Regions from separate parts of the Lysinibacillus sp. NPDC093216 genome, predicted to be linked through region 1. Evidence: riboswitches for the same ligand, from Rfam matches in the RefSeq annotation. Region 1 holds a riboswitch; the other holds the start of a gene.

What was found. Region 1 has a riboswitch for cobalamin ahead of ACQKOG_RS13970 (hypothetical protein). Riboswitches for the same ligand answer to the same signal wherever they lie in the genome.
Region 2: it holds a riboswitch for cobalamin, as region 1 does, so the genes downstream of both, ACQKOG_RS12180 (hypothetical protein) here and ACQKOG_RS13970 (hypothetical protein) in region 1, are expected to answer to the same signal.

The regions. Positions count from the first base shown of each region.
Region 1 covers NZ_JBNNVB010000011.1:82,448-85,878, forward strand. The annotation lists gene ACQKOG_RS13960 (FecCD family ABC transporter permease) at 1-743, opposite strand, end outside; gene ACQKOG_RS13965 (ABC transporter substrate-binding protein) at 740-1,705, opposite strand; gene ACQKOG_RS13970 (hypothetical protein) at 1,805-2,005, opposite strand; cobalamin riboswitch at 2,034-2,216, opposite strand; gene ACQKOG_RS13975 (acyl-CoA dehydrogenase family protein) at 2,293-3,431, opposite strand, start outside.
Region 2 covers NZ_JBNNVB010000009.1:42,142-45,572, reverse strand. The annotation lists gene ACQKOG_RS12185 (amidase family protein) at 202-1,674, shown strand; cobalamin riboswitch at 1,769-1,983, shown strand; gene ACQKOG_RS12180 (hypothetical protein) at 2,060-2,938, shown strand; gene ACQKOG_RS12175 (hypothetical protein) at 3,020-3,145, shown strand.

The DNA of each region.
Region 1 (3,431 bases):
ACCGCAGCTCCCGTCAACATGGATCCACCCACTAAAATAATATATTTACTGCGCTTAACATTGACACCTAAATGCTGCGCGCGTTCTTCACCATATAACAGAACATTTAACTCGCGTCTTTGTGTCCAAAGCATAATTGAGCCAATTATGACAAACGGAATAATCATCTGAACATATGGCCAACCACGCATCGATACTGAGCCTAGCAACCATCCGATTACTTGGCGTAGCTCTTCACCAGACAATGCAATCATTAATGAAATCAAAGAACCTAAAAATGAACTAAATATAACCCCTGTTAAAATAAGAGTTTCCATTTTTAGCGAGCGGTCTACTATTCTAGCAAAGCCCATAACAGCTACCATCGTTAATATGGCACCTATCATACTAAAGGTCGGCAATGTAAAATGGCCTACTACAGGTATTGATATACTAAAAAAAATTGTCATAACTGCGCCAACTGATGCACCAGAGGAAACACCTAATGTATAAGGATCAGCCAAAGGATTTTTTAATAAGCCCTGAAAAGCTGCCCCTGCAATTGCAAGTGACGCCCCTACAAGCCCTGCCAGCAGGACTCGGGGTAATCGAATTTTCCATAAAATATTGGCGGCTGTTTCATCAGCCGCCTTATTCCACAACACTTCTAGTGGAATATGAACTGAGCCTATCGCCACACCACACCAGATGCTAATGGTTAGAAGCGTAATTGCTGTTACATAGGCTACAATTGTTTTACTCATTTAAACGCCTCAGGGTAGACAGCTTTTGCTAGTTCCTCAAGACCATCTGCTAATCGAGGACCTTGACGACTTATCATATTTTCATCTACTTGTACTATGGCTTTATTTTTTACGGCAGAGATTGTCTCAAAGCCTGCACGTTGTGGAATTTTCGTTAAAATTTCAGGTACATAATTATATGCCACAACAATGACATCTGGATTTTTCGCGATAATTTTTTCAGCATCGATTTGATACCAGTCATTTACATCTGCTGCCACATTTTCAGCATGAATCATTTCTAGCATTTCATTCATAAATGTACCTTTACCAGCTGTATAAATCTGTGGCTCATCAGACGATTCTACAAAGACTTTCTTCGGCTCAACACCGTCAAGTTTTGTTTCAACTTCTTTAACTTTTGCCTTCATATTTGCAACAATTTTTTTAGCTTCTTCTAGTTTTCCTGTTGCACGACCAAGCTGTTCAATCGTTGTGTAAGTTTCATTAAAGTTTTTTGCATCCGCTACAACAAATACTTTCACACCTACCGCCTCAAGCTGTTCAATGGCTCCTTTTGAATAACTCATACCTGACGCATGCGTAAAAACGATATCTGGCGATAAAGCAATAATTTTTTCAATATTATAATCCATACCGCCAACCTTTTCTTTTTTAGTAACCTCTGGTGGATAATCGTCATTATCGGTCACGCCAACTATTTCATTATTTAAGCCAAGGCCAAATAATATTTCTGTGTTACTCGGAATGAGTGAGACAATTTTTTCAGGAGGTGCCTCTAGCGTAATATCCTTGCCAGTAGCATCCTTTATCGTCATTGGGAATGTTGCTTGATCTACTTTTGCAGTCTCTTGTTGCTCAGAAGATGACGGCTTTTCATTTGTCGCCTCTTTTGTATTACATGCAGCAAGTAAGCCCATAGCTAAAAATGCTGATAACCCTATTTTCCAAATTTTCTTCATGTGAATCCTCCTTAGTCTATTTGTGCGTATAGTTTTTATTGTTTTTCTGATTGATCGATACATTTTAGTTTTTGATCGCCTAACATTGTGGGGTTATCGTCAACATTGCGAACTTCCAGCCAACATTTTGAGTTTATCACCTAACATTGTGAATTTATCACCCAACTTTTTGAGTTTATCGCCTAACATTGTGAATTTATCGCCCATGTTTTCAAATTTATCGACATTCATCTTCCAAAACAAATACCCCTCATCATAAAATAATGAGGGGGTCAAATTTGCACAAAAATACATATACAAAATCCACCATCCTATCCTCGTAGGCTACAACGTGTTTTCTATAAAGGCAGGTCTCCTGGCTCGTGCTCCATACGCTTTTTCAAGCCTTCCCGAAATTTTCAGTGGCGCAGATTGAAAAAACTCACACATACAGTGGCGGGACCGCATCGGAATTACACCGATTTCCCTTTTCACTTTACTTAAGTAAAGAACCTTTATAATATTCAGTTGATTGTATTATACATGAAAATGAAAGAAGTCGCCTCCATTCGAGACGACTTCTAAACAAATCAATATACTAAAAGAAGTTAAACGATATCTGAAAAATACTGTACCGTTTTCATTGGTGCACCCATTTCTCGCAATGCCCATGTGTGCTCTAAATAAATATCTGCTAGCTTCTCATATTTGCCACCGAATCTTTGTGCCCATTCGACTGCTACCACACTTTCATATAAATGCGCCATTTTCTCTGCGACCTTTTTTGCTTCAAACGTTTTTGTTGCATCATCTAAACGGCTAAATGTTTGCAAAGTTGATTCTAGTTTTGCTAATTGATCCACGACAATTTCAACTAATGGACTGGCAACTAGTTTTTCTAGACGTTCTTCCATGACACGAACAAACATTTCGTGCGCATGAAACTTATCAACTAAACGAATGAGCTCTAAAGCTAAAATATTCGCAGTCCCTTCCCACACAGTAAGTACCTGTGCATCTCTTAATAACCGAGGTGTAACAAAATCTTCAATATAGCCGTTTCCGCCATGTAATTCAATGGCTTCACTAGCATAATGTACAGCTTGCTCTGCCGTTTCTTTTTTCATGATAGCAATATACAAGCGGTTTAAAATAATGTCTTCTTTATTCCCCTGCCCACTAGTTACTTTATCGTAAAGCTGAATAAGATCAAAAACCGTGGCAACTTCTACATGAAGCTTGGCAGCGAATTTCCCTAGTGTATCCTGAATCATAGGATATTGCGTTAAAGGTTTACCAAAGGCATGACGATTTGTCACATAATACTTCGCCTCTAAATATCCGCGGCGCATAATGCCGATAGAAGCAACCGCATTGCAAATTCTTGATAAATTAAGTGCCTCCAGCATATAATAAATTCCTTTATTCGGATCACCAACAACATATGCTAGCGCACCATCAAATTCCACCTCACCAGAAGGCACTGCTCTAACGCCAAGTTTATCCTTTAAACGCCGAATGCGGAGATTATTAACTGTGCCATCCTCATTTCGCCACGGAACTGCAAATAATGTTAAGCCCTTTGAGCCTACCTGAGCCCCTTTCATGCGCGCCAATACCATAGTTACTCCACACATTCCTGCGTTTGATGCAAAATATTTTTCCCCAAATAAGCGATACTGATTGCCGTCCTGTCTTGCCTCCACAACATTCGCCCCAACATCAGAGCCACCTTGACGCTCCGTTA
Region 2 (3,431 bases), on a different contig from region 1:
TATCTTCACCTCACAAAAACGAATTAAATAACAGAATAATTAGTTATTTATTTAAACTATAACACATTTACAAATATTGGGGCAGAAAATATATGAAGTAACGAGCCTGAGGGAATGAACTTTGAAATTTCAATAGTTAAAAAAACAATTTAAGCACAAGTTTCCCTTTTTGGTATAATATTGAAAGAGGGGGATTTGAAAATGGGTATAAATTTTAATAGTTTTCTTAAAGAAGAATTGTCAGTAATCGATATTCAAACAGCTATGGTACAAGGTGATATAACATCAAAAGAATTAACTATGTATTATTTGCACAGAATTGCTAAGTATGATCAAGGCGGACAGAAAATTAATTCTATGCTTGAAATTAATCCTGAAGCGATATTTATTGCTGAAGCATTAGATGAGGAAAGACTAACAAAAGGGGCTAGAGGGCCTTTACACGGAATTCCGGTAGTTTTAAAAGATAATATCGAAACGAAAGATTTTATGCACACTAGTGCAGGCGTAATAGCATTGGAAAATTATTTAGCTAAGCAGGATGCATTTCTAGTAAAAAAGCTTCGTGAAGCAGGGGCTGTTATTTTAGGGAAAGCAAATATGACTGAATTAGCAAACGCTATGTCGAGTACGATGTGGGCGGGTTATAGTTCTCGAGGTGGCCAAACACTAAATCCTTATGGCGATCCAGAACTTTATGTGGGAGGATCTAGCTCAGGGTCAGCGGTAGCAGTTGCATCGAACTTTTCAGTTTTATCAATTGGAACTGAGACAGACGCCTCGATTTTAAGTCCAGCTATTACAAATTCAGTAGTTGGCATAAAACCGACTGTTGGGCTCATTAGTCGACAGGGCATTATTCCGTTTACATACTCTCAAGACACAGCAGGGCCAATGGCTAGAACAGTAACAGATGCAGCTATTTTATTGGGCGTGTTAACAGGAGTAGATCAAGACGACGTCGCTACATATAAAAGTGAAAGAAGGTTATATAAGGATTACACCCCTTTTTTAGAGGCCACAGGATTAAATGGCGCTAGAATTGGTGTTTATAATAATGCCTCAAAAGCTTATTATGACTCAGAGGAATATGATGAAACACTTTTTAATAATGCAATTCAGGTTTTAAGAGATCAAGGAGCCGATATTATTGAAGGCATCGAAATCCCTTCTTTTCATAGAGACTGGAAATGGGGAGTACCACAATACGAATTAAAGCATAGTTTAAATAATTTCCTTGTAAATCTACCTTCCCACATGCCTGTGCATTCTATCTCTGAGTTAATTCAATTTAATAAACGTTCAAAAGGAAAGTCGTTAAAATATGGTCAGGATAAATTGGAATTGAGAGAGAAACTATCGAACACATTAAGAGACTCTGACTATTTAAATGCAAAACTAGAGGATTTGTATTTTTCTCAAGAACAAGGAATCGATTATACATTAAAAAAATATGAATTGGATGCGATTATCTTTCCATCATATATAGGTTCGACAATTAGTGCAAAAGCTGGTTATCCGTCTATTGCCGTCCCAGCAGGGTATATGAAAACTGGGAGACCGTTTGGCATAACATTCGCAGGAACTGCATTTAGTGAAGATGTTCTAATAAAACTTGCATTTTCATTCGAACAAGCAACTAAACTACGAAAAGCACCGAAGTTGAGTGAGTAGTTTTAAAATATCTAATTGCCTCAATTGACTTTAAAAATACTGTACTTTACTATTAACGGAAAGAAATCTAGTATTTTCCAGTTTCTTGACAACTGAATAGCGTAGAGTAATAGGTGTAAATTGCGTGCAATTTACTGAAAAGGGAAGTCGGTGCAAATCCGACACTGTCCCGCACCTGTAAATTCATAAAGTATAAAAAACGTTTCATTCTTTTAATAAACTCGATCAACAACGTTTCAATTCGTTTGTTGGTCGTTCTTTTTTTGCGTTGAAAGTGAGTGACCCAAAAGCCAGTGATTCTGAATGGCCTTGGCATGTTATAGAAGAAGTTCAAGTAGAGTTATTCAAACAATAACCAAAAAATTCAAGTTGGGGGAAATACATAATGATAATTAAACCGACAAAAAAAGTCTTACTGTCATGGATGAAAAGTTATGTCCCTGAAAGAGATTTATTTTTTCTATCAGAAGAACATCTTAATGAAATTGACTTTACAGATGTATTGTTAATGCCCATAGATGAGTTTTATACTCACAGCACATATCAGCATTTAAATTATGTTAATAGTTATGAATACTGGAATATAAAGAACGCACAATATGTAATTATTGCTGAAAAAGAATGGATTGAGAGCAAATCGAAAGAGGACCAACAATTGATTTTAAGTTTTCAAGTGCAATGTGAAAGAGGGCTTGTACTCCCCGTTAAATTTATAAAGGAGATAGAAAAAGTACCTTCGAGTTATGTACAGAATGGGCACGTTATCATACAGCGTTCAATGTGGGAAGGTCTTGACGAATCATTTAAAGAACAGTTACTTACAACAATGGTTTATGAATGGTGGGATAAGGGAGAATGTGAGGAACCTCCAAAATCATTACCTAGTTTTCTACAGCAATTTGCTAATACTTTTGGGCATCGTCAAGGTGCAAATTGTTTAGCAGCGGTTTTGTTTGCAATTTCAAAAGGGAAACAAAAGTGGTTTATTTATGAATGGATATATCAAAAAACATTTCTTGAAAAATTAAGTCAGTATAACTATGAAGAGGTCCTAGGTGAAGGGATACAACAAGGCGACATTGTGATTTGGAAGGATGAAAATGGTATTATTCAACATGCAGCTTATCATATTGGTGAAGAACTATATTTTAATAAGCATGGACAAACGATGTTTAATCCTTGGAAGATACTTTCGAAAAAGCAACTATATAAAGAGTGGGAGCACCTAACACCTGTGAAAATGAGAAAGAGGATAACGAAATAATAAAAGAGTATCTACAATCCGAGTTAAAAACTAATAAGAACTGGAATATATTATGTTATTCAGACTTTACAGCAGATGCAAATGTTTGAAGAGACACATGGAAAGTTAGGTAATAAGCGAGGAAATACAGAAAAAAATCACGATAATCTAGTTATTGCAGGAGCATTATCCGTACAGGGAATGAAGGCGAATAAGTGGTATGTATAGCAAAATCCTATTACTGATTAGTTAAGTGTAATGTATTACAATTATTGGTATATGGGAGGTGACTAGATGGAACATATATTAGTCTATAATAGTAAAGAATATTAATTACCGTATGAAACAATTCAATAAATCATTCAAACAAGGAATATATTTGTAGACGGAAAATCGTTAAATATTACATCAGTGACTGTAGATTTAGATGGTAAGGTATATATTCGCATATAATTATAAATACATAAAGGTCACATCTAACAAGGTGTGGCTTTTTATTATGCCTTAGGCGGTT